DNA from 2 places in the Microbacterium sp. UBA1097 genome. Region 2 is predicted to be linked to the other one. Evidence: predicted binding sites of a transcription regulator. Region 2 holds the regulator's gene; the other holds the start of a gene.

Region 1 (7,498 bases), on a different contig from region 2:
TAACGGTCTCGTAGGCCAGCACGTCGGTGGCGGATGCCGTGACTGTCACGCCGCCGTCGGCATCCGTCGTCGAGGCGATCGGGCACTGGTCGGTAGCGCCTGCCGCACCGACGTAACAGGACTCCGCCCCCGTGAGTGCGGATGCGAGTTCTGCCGGCACATGCAGCGTCGCCGAGACCGACCCGAAGGGCTGGGCCCAGTCGACACCATTGACGTTCCAGTAGAGCTCGTCCACCCCGGTGTCGTCGAAGAAGCGGGCGACGTTCTCGAGCGTGTAGGTGAAGACGTAGGTCTGCGCGCCATGCACGTAGTCGTCGGCGCGCGAGGTCATGACGTAGACCCCGTCCTCGCTCTCGACCTCGGCGGGCCGCGGGGCTCCCTCGGCGTCGGTGATCGACACGAGCTGAGGGTGCAGCGGGGCACCAAGGTACGAGTCGGGCAGGATGCGGCGCATCCCGCGGTTCTGGTCGTACTCCGGGAAGACCGCGACGAATGTCTCGACGACGGTCATCGTGCTGGTTCCATCGTCCGCACGGCCCAGGGTGTAGTCGGCAGCCATGCTCTCGAAGACGAAGTCGTTGACGTCTGTCGACACAGCGGCAGCCTCGTCGCCGAACGACACGCTCACCGAACACGCGACCAGGGCGACGAGAGCAAGGGCGGCGGCCGCGGCGGCGCCGACGGCCCGCCGCGTCAGGATCCGAGCTGACATGTGATCAGCCTACGGGCGCCGGCATGGTCGTACTCTGGTGTGCATGACGGACCGGCGACTGGCGATCGACGCCTGGGAGAGTCTGTTCCGCGCGCAACACGAAGTGCTCGCCGAGATCAGTGGCGACTTCATCGTCGGCGAACTGACGCAGGGCGAGTACGACGTCCTGCTCACCGTCACCCGCGCGCCGGGGATGTCGGCGCGCCTGCGCGATGTGACATCCAACATGCTGATCAGCCAGCCGAGTGTCTCGCGCCTGGTCGACAGGATGGTCGCCTCGGGGTTGCTGACCAAGTGCTCGGATCCGGACGACGGCCGCGGCGCGGTGGTCACCGCGACCGATCGGGGTGCCGGTCTCTTTCGCAAGGTCGCCTCAGCTCACGGCAGGTCCATCGCCGAACGGATGTCAACCCTGAGCGACACCGAACTCGAACAGCTCCGCACGCTCACCTCGAAGCTCCGCGGCCCCCGCGCGTCAGACTGCTGAAGCCTGCATCCGGGCCGAACGCAGGACGAGACCCGGAGTCTCGACTCTCTTCTAGACCTCGGCGCCAGTTCATCCTGCAAACGGCGCGGCAGGCGATCCCGGGCGTGATCCGCTACCAACGGTTGTGGACGTGTTCTGCCCACCCCTCGACACCGTCGAACGGGATGACTTCGCCGCCAGCCGTCGTGAAAGCCCCTGACCACACGCCGAAGCACTGATCCGTCGCCGCCGCAATGATGCCGAGGTTCGTTCGCGCGACACGGTCATAGAACGGGACGAATCGGGCGTCAAGACCGCCGCCGCGCACTGACCACGGACGCAGGAAGTCTGCCTGGTCGTACTCCCAGGTCAGGTCCTCGTGAATCTTGTGCATCCGTCCATCAATGAAAAACGCGTTCTCGGTGGCGCCGGTGCCGTCGGTCCACTTTCCGCCGACCTGGATCCCGATCACGCTGCCCTGGTAGCGGCCCGATCCCGCGCCCCAGTTCCAGGTGATGTCGTACGGCCATCGCCCGCGACCGTGGTCCAGCACCGCCCACGACTCGCCAGCCGGCAGGTCGTACACCGTGCCGTCGACCGTCACCGTGCCACGTGCGGGACGCGCGACATCCTTGACCGTGTATTGGAAGCGCCGCTTAGTCCAGGGCACGACGACGGCCAGACTTTCGTGCCCCGCAGGCTTCTCGGCGAGAACATCGACGGATGCGCGTGGGACCTCGACTCGCATCCGAACGCCGTCTGGCTCCTCCGTGACCTCGATCCGAAGATCCTTGGCCCGGGCAGAAGCGTGACCCTGACCCAGCGTTGGCGGCAGGCTGACCCCGCGAGCGGGAAGCACGGTGGCCGCGCGATGGACAGCCTCGCGGGTGTCGCGATTGAAGATCCACACCTCGTGCACCGCGGCGTAGTCGATGGCTGACACGGTGAGACCCACGATGTATCGCGGCGTCATGATGTTCCAGTACTCCCAGCGCTTATTGCGCCCCCAGAACCGGCGCGGCCCAATCCCGCCGGTCCGGATCAGTGGGGAGCGCGCCCAGCCGAGAGCCGCGGGGTTCAGGCGACCGTCGGGAAGGGTGAGCTCGACCGGAGCCGTGATCTCACTGCGAGAGTCTTGTTTGGGGAAACGAGTCGTCGTCGACACGCGCTCCAGCCTAGATGCGGGACTATTCATCCTCGCGCCCGAGCGAGCACGCAGAAGCCCCCGGTCCGTTCTCGGGCCGGGGGCTTCTGGAGAGCAGGTCAGGCGCTGGCGCCGGCCTCCTGGATCTCACTGTGGGACTCGTCGACCGTGATCGTCGAGGGCGCGTCGGTCGCGATGTCAATCTTGCGCGGCTTGGCCTTGGGGCTCACCGGAATCGTGACCGTCAGCACGCCGTGCGCGTAGCTGGCGGCGATGCCTTCGGTGTCGATCCCCTGACCGAGGCTCAGCTGACGCAGGAAGCTGCCGGCCTCACGCTCGCGCGTGATCCACTTGACGCCTTCCTGCGACGTCAGTGTGCGCTCGGCGCGGATCGTCAGCAGCTGACCGTCGACATCCACGTCGACCGAGCCCGGGTCGATGCCCGGAAGGTCGGCCGAGAGGACGTAGTGGTCGCCGTCACGGTAGAGGTCCATCGGCATCTGGCGCGGTCCGCGCCGGTTGCCGTCGAAGAGTGCGTTCGCGAATCGCTCCATCTCGCGGAGCGGGTCATAGTTTGCCATCTCGTCTCCTTCATGAGCGGGGCCGGATGCGGCATCCGACCGAGTTCTAGAAGTTGAGTCACCTCGACTCAACTGATCTCAGATTAGCACTCTAGCCTGTCGAGTGCCAGCTTCGGATGCCGATTTCGCCCCCGTTCGCGCAGGGCGGATCGAGCCCGCGCCACGGGCTCCCGAGCGGCCGCGCTCCCCGCCCGGTATGACGGCTCAGCGGAACGCGGGAATGCCCGTGATCGCCTGCCCGAGCACGAGGGTGTGCATCTCGACGGTGCCCTCATATGTCAGCACTGATTCGAGGTTCGCGGCGTGACGGATGACGGGGTACTCGAGGGAGATTCCGTTTGCGCCGAGGATCGTGCGGGCGGTGCGGCAGATCTCCAGCGCCTCCCGTACATTGTTGAGCTTGCCCAGGCTCACCTGCTGCGGTGTGAGCTCGCCGGCATCCTTGCGGCGACCAAGGTGAAGCGCGAGCAGCAGCCCCTTTTCGTACTCGACCACGCTGTCGACGAGCTTCTGCTGCGTGAGCTGGAACGCCGCGATCGGCTTGCCGAACTGCGTCCGTTCCGCGGCGTAGGTCAGGGCGGCGGTCAGTGCCGATCGCGCTGCACCCAGCGCGCCCCAGGCGATACCGTATCGCGCCTCGTTCAGACAGCTGAGCGGACCCCGAAGTCCCTGGACCTCCGGGAGCACGGCATCCGCGGGCAGGCGCACCGCATCCAGCACCAGTTCGGAAGTCACGGATGCGCGCAGCGACAGCTTGTGCTGGATCTGCGGCGCTGAGAACCCCGCGGAGTCAGTCGGAACCAGAAACCCCCGGATGCCACCCTCGGTCTGCGCCCAAACGACAGCGACATCCGCGACCGACCCATTTGTGATCCACATCTTGCGACCCTCGAGCACCCAATCATCGCCGTCGCGGACGGCTCGGGTTCGCATGCTCGCGGGGTCTGAGCCGGCATCCGGTTCAGTGAGACCGAAGCACCCGATCAGGTCACCGGCCGCCATACCCGGAAGCCACCGCTGCTTCTGTTCCTCACTCCCCCAACGCCAGATCGCGTACATCGCGAGCGACCCCTGCACCGAGACGAGCGAACGGATGCCAGAGTCCGCAGCCTCGAGCTCGAGGCATGCCAGGCCGTACTCGGTGGCCGACATAGCCGCGCACCCGTATCCCTCGAGGTGCATGCCGAGCACCCCGAGCTGACCGAGGTCTTTCGCGAGGCCCCGCAGATCATCGGTCTCGCCCCGCTCGAACCAGTCACCGACGTGCGGAATCACGCGCCGCTCGACGAAGGCGCGGACCGCATCACGCGTGGCGCGCTCGTCGTCGCTGAGCAGCGCGTCGATGTCGGCGATGTCGATGACGTCATCCACGGGTGCCACGGGCGTCTCCTTCGGGAAGGTCACTCGCGCGACCGGTCGGATCGGGGCCGGCAAGCCACCGGCGGATCTCGTCACCGTGCTCATCGAGCCGCGGCGGGCGTTCGTACCCGCAGATCGGTGTCCGCGTGAACCGCAACGGAGATCGAATCTGGTCGGTACCGCCTTCGACCGGCACCCGAGGCTCAAGGCCGAGCCGCTCTGCCAGAGCGAAGCCGTCGGCGACGCTGCCGATCGTGCCGGCCGGCACCCCGGCATCCATCAGCCGCGTCGTCCACGATGCCGCGGCGTCGGCTTGCAGGCGCGCCTCGAGTGCTGCCGCCAGTTCATCCCGGTGGGCAACGCGCTGCGCGTTGGTGACGAAGCGCGGATCGGTCGCCAGGTCGGGGGCTCCCACAACCTCGCACAGCCGCGCGAACTGCCGGTCGTTTCCTACGGCGAGCGCGAGAACGCCGTCGCCGGTGTCGAGAGCTTCGTAGGGCGCGATCGACGGATGCCGATTACCGAGCGAGCGCGGAGAGTGGCCCGTCGCGAGGAACCCCGAGGCCTGGTTCACCAGCGCCGCGAGCAGGCTCGAGAGAAGAGCGACCTCGACGTGTTGTCCGAGCCCGCTCCGGACGCGCTCATGAAGGGCGGCGAGGATGGCGACCGTGGCATCCTTCGCGACGAGGACGTCGACGATCGCGACGCCGACTTTGGACGGCGAGCCAGGCGGCCCGGTGATGTCCATGAGCCCGCCCACAGCTTGAACGAGGAAGTCATAGCCGACCGCGCCGGCGCCGGCATCGCTTCCGAACCCCGTGATCGAGGCATAGACGACGGCGGGGTTGAGCGCACGCACACTCTCGTAATCGAGCCCGAACCGGTCGAGGCTGCCGGGAAGGAAGTTCTCGACGATCACGTCAGCGCGCTCGACGAGCCGGTGTGCAACCTCGAGATCGGCAGGATCACCAAAGTCCAGCGCGATTGACCTCTTCCCCCGATTGGCCGACTCGAAGTACGACGAGGAGTTCTCGGTCCACGGCGGACCCCACTGCCGGGTGTCGTCGCCGGCACCGGCGCGCTCGACCTTGATGACGTCAGCTCCCAGGTCGGCGAGTGTGGATGCCGCGAGCGGCCCCGCGAGCACGCGGCTGAAGTCGGCGACGACGACGCCGTCCAGGGGCATCGGACCAGGCATCCGCTTCCTCGCTCTTCCCGGTGAGAGTGAGACAACCCTACCGAGCGGTGCGAGCCGGGTCAGCCCTCAGCTCGCTGCGCGAACTGGCGCCAGAGCCACTCGATCGTCCCGGAAAGGTCGACCTCGGGATTGACCCCCCACTCCGCCTGGAGGCCGTCCGAGACCGCCAGAAAAACACGCGCGACCATGGCGGAATCGACGTCCGCCGGGAACGTACCCGCCTGCTGCCTTGCCTCGATGTCGCGGCGCATGCTCGCGAGAACCTCGCTCTCGCGACGCAGGAAGAACTCGTGTGCGGGGTGGGCGGGATCGGCCGCAGCGGCCTCGAGATTCACGTAGAGATGGACCAGCGCGGGCACCGTCTCGTTGTGTCGCGCGACACGAAGGGTCATCGGATCGTCACCGTTCTCGGCGGCAAGAATTCGCCAATTGACGACATCGCGCTGCCGGAGGACCTCCACCAGCAGGTTCTCTTTGGTCCCGAAGTGGTGCAGGAGGCCGGCCTGGGTCATCCCGACGGCATCCGCGATGTCCCGGAGGGATGTTGCGCCGTACCCCTTCTTCTCGATGATCTCGAGCGCCGTTTCCAGGATGATCTCCTGGCTCTCCCGCCCTTGGGCGTACGTTCTGCGCGGCGCGCGTCGCTGAATAGGGGCACTGGGCTGGCCCGCCGGAAAGAGCGGACTCGCGTAGTCCCCCGGAACATCCACGCGCGAGGTGCGCACCGCCTGCGTGGTCCGCGGGATAGCGAACGGAAGCTTGCCCTCGGCTCGCGTGCGACCGGTAAGAACGTCAAGCAGCGCCTCTTCAGACGCTCCGAACTCTGCGATGACCGCCGCGCACTGCGGCAGAAGCGGTTCGAGAATCGCCGGGCGATCGAGCCGGACAGCGAGGATGACGGGCGCGTGCTCACTGAGCGCATGCAGTCGCTGACCGACCTCGGGGGCGAACTCGAGCGATCCCGCGTGAAAACTTGCCTCGAGCGCATACTCGTCCCGCGGATCAAACGGCGCCTCGAGTTTCACGACGATCGCGTCAGCGTTCGCCGACTCAGCGACAGCGACAAGGCCTGCACGCTTGAGAGCTTCGGTGGAGATCTCCTGCGAGAAGACCTTGGAGCCGCGCCGCAACGGCAGGGCGGGACTCGCAGATGAACGCCCGTTGGTGAGAACGACCATGGAGCGAGCCTGCGCTGCGTGGCCCGCTGCGCGAAACTCGGGGGCCCCGACCACGGCCACAGCGGCGTCCTCGTCGACATACGGGTTCTCGAACAGCCCGAGGTCGAACTTCACTCGCAGGAGCCGTCGCACTGACTCATCAATGCGCGACTCCTCCACCTGTCCGGACTCGACGAGCTCGATGATGAAGCCCGGATCCTCTTCCCCGCCGAGCTGGTCGCACCCGGCCTCCAGGATCTTCTTCACCCGCTGGGCCTCAGACAGGTGCTCAACCCCCCATGCCCGTGGTGGCAGCGACTTTCCACCGATCCGCGACTCCGTTACCAGGCCCCAGTCCGTACAGACGACCCCGGTGAACCCGAGCTTCTCGCGCAGCAACCCGGTGATGATCTGCTTGTTGAATCCGAAACCCACCTCCTCGACCGGCTCACCGTCAAGGGTCAGCCCGACGGGGATGCCGTACGAGGGCATGATGGCGGGAACTCCCCGCGCGATCAGCCGCCGGAACGGCTCGAGGTGGTACTCGAACATCCCGCCGGTGTAGTCCTGCTCCTTGCCGTAGACGAAGTGCGGGTCTTCACCGTCGCGTTGGGGGCCGCCGCCGGGGAAATGCTTCGCCATGCAGGCGACCCCGGTCGGGGTGAGGTGGTTGCCGTTCTCGAAGCCGTCGACGTAGGCCACTCCAAGGGCCGCGACCTGTTCGGCATCCTGACCGAACGTGCTGTATTGGCGGGCCCAGCGCGGCTCGGTCGCCACATCGAGGGTCGGATGAAGGGCGAGCCGGATGCCGAGAGCGGTGTACTCGCGGCGCGCGATGTCGGCGAATTCGCGCACCGTCGTCGCATCACCGATCGCGCCGA
Region 2 (7,498 bases):
AGCTTGACGTACAGCGTTCCGACCAGCTGGCCATCGGCATCCCGGATCGCCGGCTGAACGTAGTCCCCGGTCTTCTCGAGGCGGTCGTGGGCGCTGTCGCGTTCGATCGCCGCTTCGACCTGGTCTCGCGACCTGGCTTCGTAGAGCATGTACCGCACGGTGGCGGGGTCTCCTTGGATCGCGCTCAGCGCCGCGAGGTCATCGGGGCGCAGCAGATCGAGAGTCACGCGCTCGCCGCGCAGCGGAGCGAAGTGCCACGGAAGATTCACGCGATCATTATCGCCCGCACAAAATTGATACGAGTGGACTCAACTCCAGTTGACACCGAGAGGGTGGGTGGCTACGCTTGAGTCATCGCGACTCAACCTCGTGCCTCAACCGTGCAAGGAGCCGCGAGTCGACTTTCAACCGGAACATCGCTTCCACGCAAAACAAGGAGAATCAGATGCCACGTGCAGTGGGAATCGACCTCGGAACCACCAACTCCGTCGTCAGCGTCCTCGAGGGCGGCGAGCCCAAGGTCATCGCCAACGCCGAGGGCTTCCGCACCACCCCGTCGGTGGTCGCCTTCACGAAAGACGGCGAGGTGCTCGTCGGCGAGACCGCCAAGCGTCAGGCCGTCACCAACGTCGACCGTACGGTTTCGTCGGTCAAGCGCCACATGGGCACCACCTGGACCTTCGACGTCGACGGCAAGAAGTACACGCCGCAGGAGATCTCGGCGCGCATCCTGGCCAAGCTCAAGCACGACGCCGAACAGTACCTCGGCGACTCGGTGACGGATGCCGTCATCACCGTCCCCGCCTACTTCAACGACGCCGAGCGTCAGGCGACCAAAGAAGCCGGCGAGATCGCGGGCCTGAACGTCCTGCGCATCATCAACGAGCCCACCGCCGCCGCCCTCGCCTACGGCCTGGACCGCGGTAAGGAAGACGAACTCATCCTCGTCTTCGACCTCGGTGGTGGAACCTTCGACGTCTCCCTGCTGGAGGTGGGCAAGGATGACGACTTCTCGACCATCCAGGTCCGTTCGACAGCCGGTGACAACCGCCTCGGTGGCGACGACTGGGACCAGCGGGTCGTCGACTACCTGATCAAGCAGTTCAAGGACACCACCGGTGTGGACGTCTCGGGTGACAAGATCGCCCTGCAGCGCCTCAAGGAGGCCGCGGAGCAGGCGAAGAAGGAGCTCTCGAGCTCGGCATCCACGAGCGTGAACCTTCCCTACCTGTCGCTGACGGAGAACGGCCCAGTGTCGCTGTCCGAGACGATCACGCGCGCGAAGTTCGAGGATCTCACAAAGGACCTGCTCGACCGCACGAAGAAGCCGTTCGAGGACGTCATCCGCGAGGCCGGCATCAAGGTCAGCGACATCGACCACGTCGTCCTCGTCGGTGGGTCGACGCGTATGCCCGCCGTCAGCGACCTGGTCAAGAAGGAGACCGGCGGCAAGGAGCCCAACAAGGGAGTCAACCCTGATGAGGTCGTCGCCGTCGGTGCGGCGCTTCAGGCCGGTGTCCTCAAGGGTGAGCGCAAGGACGTTCTGCTCATCGACGTCACCCCGCTGAGCCTCGGTATCGAGACCAAGGGCGGCATCATGACCAAGCTCATCGAGCGCAACACCGCCATCCCGACCAAGCGCAGCGAGACCTTCACGACCGCCGACGACAACCAGCCGTCCGTCGCGATCCAGGTCTTCCAGGGTGAGCGCGAGTTCACCCGCGACAACAAGCCGCTGGGAACCTTCGAGCTCACCGGCATCGCGCCGGCCCCTCGCGGCATCCCGCAGGTCGAGGTGACCTTCGACATCGACGCGAACGGCATCGTGCACGTGTCCGCCAAGGACAAGGGCACCGGCAAGGAGCAGTCGATGACGATCACCGGTGGATCGTCGCTGCCCAAGGAAGACATCGAGCGCATGGTGCGCGAGGCCGAGGAACACGCCGCTGAAGACAAGAAGCGTCGCGAGTCGGCTGAGACCCGCAACCAGGCCGAGACCCTGTCGTACTCGATCGAGAAGCTGATCAAGGACAACGAAGACAAGCTGCCCGACGAGGTCAAGACCTCGGTGCAGGCTGATGTCGACGCCCTCAAGACCGCTCTTGCCGGCGAGGATGACGACGCGGTGAAGGCTGCGTTCGACAAGCTGAACCAGAGCCAGTCGCAGCTCGGTGAAGCCATCTACCAGGCAGGGCAGGCCGCCGGCGAGCACCCCGACCCGGCGGCGAGCGAGCCCGGCTCGGGTGAGGTCCCCAACCCCGACGAGGACGTCATCGACGCCGAGGTCGTCGAGGACGAAGACGACAAGAAGTAAACGGAAGAGATCATGGCACGCAAGGACGACGAAGAGCCCACACCTTCGGAGAAGGACTCCGGAGTCGGACCTGACGGCGCCCCTGACAGCGCGAGCGCTGACAACGGTGACGCGGCAGCGTCGGAGGACACCTCCTCCGGCGCCGCCGGCGCCGGTGCCGGTGCCGATCAGGATGACCTCACGGTGGATGACATCCTCGGGGCCGCGCAGTCGGCCGATGCCGCTGCGGCCGAGGATGTCGTGTTGGCCGACCTGGAATCGGCACTGTTGACCGACCTCAAGCGCCTGCAGGCGGAGTACGCCAACTACCGCCGCCGCACAGAGGAGCAGCGCGAGATCGAGATCGAACGCGCCAAGGGGGCCGTCGCAAAGGGCTTCATTCCGGTGCTCGACGACCTCGACCGAGCCGAGAAGCACGGCGACCTCGAGGAGGGCACGCCCTTCTCAGCGATCGCGGACAAGATCCGTTCCGTGGCCGAACGGCTCGGCGTCACCTCCTACGGCGAAGCCGGCGAGGTCTTCGACCCGCAACAGCACGAGGCGATCTTCCAGCAGCCCACTCCCGGGGCTACCGAGACCACGATCCTCGAGGTCGTGGAGGTCGGCTATCGGCTCGGATCGATCGAGCTTCGCCCCGCGAAGGTCGTCGTCGCCGTGCCGGCTGAGTAGCACGGAGGACAACCGATGGCCAGTCAAGACTGGTTCGATAAGGACTTCTACAAGGTCCTGGGCGTCTCGAAGGATGTCTCCGCTGCGGACCTGAAGAAGACGTACCGCAAACTCGCACGCCAGTACCACCCCGACTCGAACGCGGGCGATGCCAAGGCCGAGGCCCGCTTCAAGGAGATCAGCGAGGCGTATGCCGTGCTCTCGGACCCCGAACAGCGCGAGGAGTACGACCAGATCCGTGCCATGGGCTCGGGTGCGCGCTTCACGGCAGGCGGCCAGGGCGCGGGCGGATTCGAAGACGTCTTCAGCCGGTTCGGTCAGAGCCGCGGCGGCTACAGCTACGAGAGCGCCGACTTCGACGACATCTTCTCGATGTTCGGTCAGGGCGGCGGCAGCTCGTTCGGCTCGGGACGGTTCGGACAGGCGTCCGGTGGCTACCGCGGGTACGGCGGTCCCACGCGCGGCGCCGACGTCACGGCGCGGACGACGATCGACTTCGTCACCGCGACCAAGGGTGAGACGATCACGCTGCAGTCCGAGGACGGTCAGCCGTTCAAGGTCAAGATCCCTGCTGGCGTCGCCGATGGTCAGAAGATCCGGCTTCGCGGACGCGGTCGGCCCTCGCCGGATGGCGGAGAGAGCGGCGACATCGTCGTGCAGGTCTCCGTGCGCCCGCATCCGGTGTTCACCCGAGACGGACTCAACCTGCGGGTCGTCGTCCCGGTGACCTACACCGAGGCGGTCTTCGGAGCCACGATCGAGGTCCCGACCCTCGGTGGCGACCCCGTGAAGCTGCGCGTAGCCCCGGGAACGCCCTCGGGGCGGGTCCTGCGGGTGAAGGGCCGCGGCGTGCAGACCCAGAAGGGCACCGGAGACCTCCTCGCCGAGGTGCAGATCGCGGTGCCGACACACGTCGACGGAGCGGCACGGGAAGCGTTGGAGAAGTACCGCGAGGCCGAACCGAAAGAGAATCCGCGAGCCGAACTGATCGCTCGCGCTGCTAGCTGACCTGCCATCGAGGACATCCGGATGCACGAAGACGAGATTGACGACGAGGCCCCGATCCTGGCGATCGCGGCAGCGGCCGAGCTCGCCGGCATGCATCCGCAGACCCTGCGCCAGTACGACCGGCTCGGCCTGGTCGTGCCGGCGCGCACGCAGGGCGGGTCTCGGCGCTATTCGCTACGCCACGTCGAACAGTTGCGTGAGATCGCCCGGCTCTCGGGTGAGGGAATGAGCCTGCCGGGAATCGCGCGGATCCTTGAGCTCGAAAACCGGGTGCGCGAACTCCACACTCGAGTTCGCGACCTCGAGGCCCGCGTCGAAGCGGAACTTGCCAGCAGGCCCGGGGCTCGTGTGTTCGCTGCGGGGCCAGGTGGTTCGGTGATCACTCTCCGGCACGGCCGGCGCGTGCGGCGCGCCACCGAGATCGTGCTGTGGCGCCCGCGCCACGCGCTGCCACCGGCATCCGACACCCCGGCCGGCGACGACTGAGTCGCGGTGCGGTCGCTGCGCTACTCTCATGCCGTGACAGCGACACCATCACCTGAGACGCCCGCGGCGCAGGCCGACACGCGCCGCGCTCACCGCATCGTCGTCGCCGAGGATTCCGGGTCCGACCACGAGCGAGCTCTCGAGTCGCTCAGTCTAGGCGTCGGAGCCGTCGCGTTCGTCGTTGTCGCGCTGGTTGCGTTGGCCGTCTTCCGGTTTCAGAGCGCGCCGATATCCGGCCCCGGTTCGGTGGGCCAGTTCTCCGCGATCGTCTCGGGGGTCGCGGGAATCCTCGCCTTCGCGGCGGGCAGGTATGTCCTCCACGCCCGCCAGTCCGGCGCTCGCCGCCTCGGGGTGCTCGACTATCTGGATGCCGGGGCGCTTGCCTTCGCCCACGGCATCATCGCGCTGCTGTCGTGGACGCTGCTCGCGGTGATTCTTGAGGACGCCTTCATCGGCGCGGAAGTGTATGCGTTGCCGCTGCTCGCCCTGTCGGCTGCCGCGGCCTCGGTGACCGCGTACCTGGTCTTCTACTCGGCCACGCATATGGATCTGTCGCTGCTCGCCCTGATTCTCGCGGTGTTCCTCATCGAGGGAGTGCTGGCGGCGATGCTGACGGCCAGCGACCCGTACTGGTGGAGAGACAACCTTTCCGCGCTGGGAATGACGAACGACCTGTCGGCGATGACGTTCAACCTCACGCTCATCGTGGCGGGCTTCATCGTCACGACACTTGCGCGGTACGCGACCCGTGGCATCCCGACCTCGCACGCTCACGGCATCCGGTGGGTGCGGCTGTGCCTCATCCTGGTCGGGGTCTTCCTCGCCTTTGTCGGGGTCTTTCCGGTCAACGAGTTCTTCTTCATCCACACCGCGTTCGCCTCGGGCATGGCTGTCGTGTTCGGCGTGCTCGTGATCCGCCTTCCCGCCTGGATCCCCGGAATTCCTCGCCCGTTCGTCGCGCTCGGCTGGCTTTTCATCGCCGCGATCGTCGTGCTCGCGGTGTTCTTCGTGGTCCGCTACTACACCCTGACCGCGGTCGAACTGGTCGCGGGCATCCTCGTGTTCACGTGGATCATCCTCTTCATCCGCAACGCGGCAGCCTTGGAGACCGACATCAACGCGACGTGACAAGAGGCGCCGGGTGATCCTCGATGATCATCTCCGGTGCCCGCGCAACGACCAGCCAGGTCGGCAGGATCGCCACGCACATGATCGCGAGGATGCCGATGTCGCCGACCATCGCGACGGCGACGAACAGGGCGATCCAGCCGTCGCGGGCGATGGCAAGCGTGAACCCAAGCACCCCGCTGGCGATCGCGAGGCCGAATGGGATCGACGGCACGAGGGTATGGGCCAGCATCCCGAACGCGACGCCGAGAAAGATCGCCGGGAACACGCGACCACCGCGGAACCCGAAGGATGCGGCCACCACGAGTGCCGCAAGCTTGATCCCGACGACGGCGAGGAGCCCTGCCCAGCCGATCGTGCCGTCCAGCGCGATGAGTTGAGCGCTCTGCTCCAGGCCCTTGAAGAGGGTCAAGGGGCCACCGAGGGCGCCGAGCCCGCCGAGGAGCAGGCCCCCGGCGATGCTCAGAAGCAGCGGGTTCGGCATCCGTCGGCGCAGGAACGGATGTAGGGCCTTGAACGCAATGATCCCGACGAGCGCCACCGCGGCCCCGACTGCGGCGATGACGGATGCCGAGACCAGGTCGATGGCCTGTGGATCGGTGTACGGAGCGATGTTGGCGACGGCGCCCAGCCCGCCGCCGAGGACGAGAGAGGTGACTGTGCCGGTCGCGGCGGCGACGAGGGGAAGGAAGAGCTTGTCCCACAGCGCTCCTCCGCCGGAGGCGAGGGCGCCGGTGAAGACGAGCGCAGCTGCCACGGGAGTCCCGAACAGAGCGCCGATCGTGCCGGCAGCAGTCAGGATCACGACCAGCTGAGCAGGGATCGCGGGCCACAGGCGTGAGACGATCCACACCGCCAGGGCCGTGTTGATCGCGATGATCGGGCTCTCGGGGCCGAGGCTTACGCCGCCGATGAGCGTGAGCAGGATGACGACGATGATGCTCGGCACCGCACGGACCGGCTGCGGCGGTGCGATGAGCTCGACGGTCGCGGAGTCCTGGCCGCCGTGGCCCGGCATCTTCCAGACGACAAGCCCCACGAGGAATCCGGTGAGGGCTAGAACGCCGAAGATCCACCAGGGTGAGTCGCCGGTCGCGCCCAGAGACTCCGGCAGCGCCTCCCACACCCAGTGCACCCCAAGGTGCGCGACTTCATCGAGCGCCCACAGCATGACTCCCGACAGGATGCCGATGAGTGCGGCGGGGATCGACAGGGCTACGAGCGTGCGCGAGCTGGAAGCGAATGCCCACGGGTTCGGGTTCGTGACCATGCGGCTCACCCTAGTGCGAGGGAATGCTGCGCGATGCTTGGACTCTCGGCGAGCGCTCGCAGAGGTGGTTGTTCAGTTCAGTACGCTCGGCGACATGACCGAACAGCGTTGGCAGCGCATCACGTACTGGCCGCTGGTCATCGCCTCGCTCGCATTTCTCGTCGCGTACTCATGGCAGGTGATCGCGAACCTGCAGGGCGCGGAGTACGTCGTCATGCGCACAGTCATGGCTCTGACATGGGTGATCTTCGCTGTCGACTACCTCGTGCGGCTCGCGCTCGCCCCGCGGAAGGCTCCGTGGTTTCGTGGCCACCTGTTCGATCTCACAGTCGTAGTGCTGCCGGTGCTCAGACCACTCCGGCTGATCCAGGCGATGACCGAGATCCAGAAGATGTCCAAGGGTGACGCACTTCGCACGCAGGCCTCCATCCTCGCCGGCGGCACCGTCCTGATTCTGATCTGGATCTGTTCTCTGGGCGTCCTGGATGTCGAGAGGGCCGCGCCGGGGGCGAACATCCTGAACATCGGGGACGCGATCTGGTGGGCCTTCGTTACCGTGACGACTGTCGGTTACGGTGATTTCTACCCCGTAACCGTGGCGGGCCGCGTCATCGCCGTCGTAT

The links. The regulator HspR, encoded in region 2, represses chaperone genes until heat shock. The targets are predictions, from matches to a motif close to AAGTTGAGTCNNNNNGACTCAACTT.
Region 1: the regulator HspR is predicted to act here: its motif matches at 2,954-2,978, upstream of B4F19_RS11235 (Hsp20/alpha crystallin family protein).

The regions. Positions count from the first base shown of each region.
Region 1 is NZ_DCBW01000046.1:83,657-91,154, reverse strand. It holds gene B4F19_RS11250 (DUF2207 domain-containing protein) at 1-712, opposite strand, end outside; gene B4F19_RS11245 (MarR family winged helix-turn-helix transcriptional regulator) at 756-1,199, shown strand; gene B4F19_RS11240 (DUF2804 domain-containing protein) at 1,312-2,343, opposite strand; gene B4F19_RS11235 (Hsp20/alpha crystallin family protein) at 2,442-2,903, opposite strand; gene B4F19_RS11230 (acyl-CoA dehydrogenase family protein) at 3,108-4,283, opposite strand; gene B4F19_RS11225 (CaiB/BaiF CoA transferase family protein) at 4,267-5,460, opposite strand; gene B4F19_RS11215 (glycoside hydrolase family 3 N-terminal domain-containing protein) at 5,520-7,498, opposite strand, start outside.
Region 2 is NZ_DCBW01000005.1:71,793-79,290, reverse strand. It holds gene B4F19_RS00720 (GNAT family N-acetyltransferase) at 1-269, opposite strand, end outside; gene dnaK (molecular chaperone DnaK) at 446-2,314, shown strand; gene B4F19_RS00710 (nucleotide exchange factor GrpE) at 2,327-2,983, shown strand; gene B4F19_RS00705 (DnaJ C-terminal domain-containing protein) at 2,999-3,991, shown strand; gene B4F19_RS00700 (heat shock protein transcriptional repressor HspR) at 4,013-4,477, shown strand; gene B4F19_RS00695 (DUF998 domain-containing protein) at 4,511-5,605, shown strand; gene B4F19_RS00690 (ion channel protein) at 5,592-6,875, opposite strand; gene B4F19_RS00685 (potassium channel family protein) at 6,970-7,498, shown strand, end outside.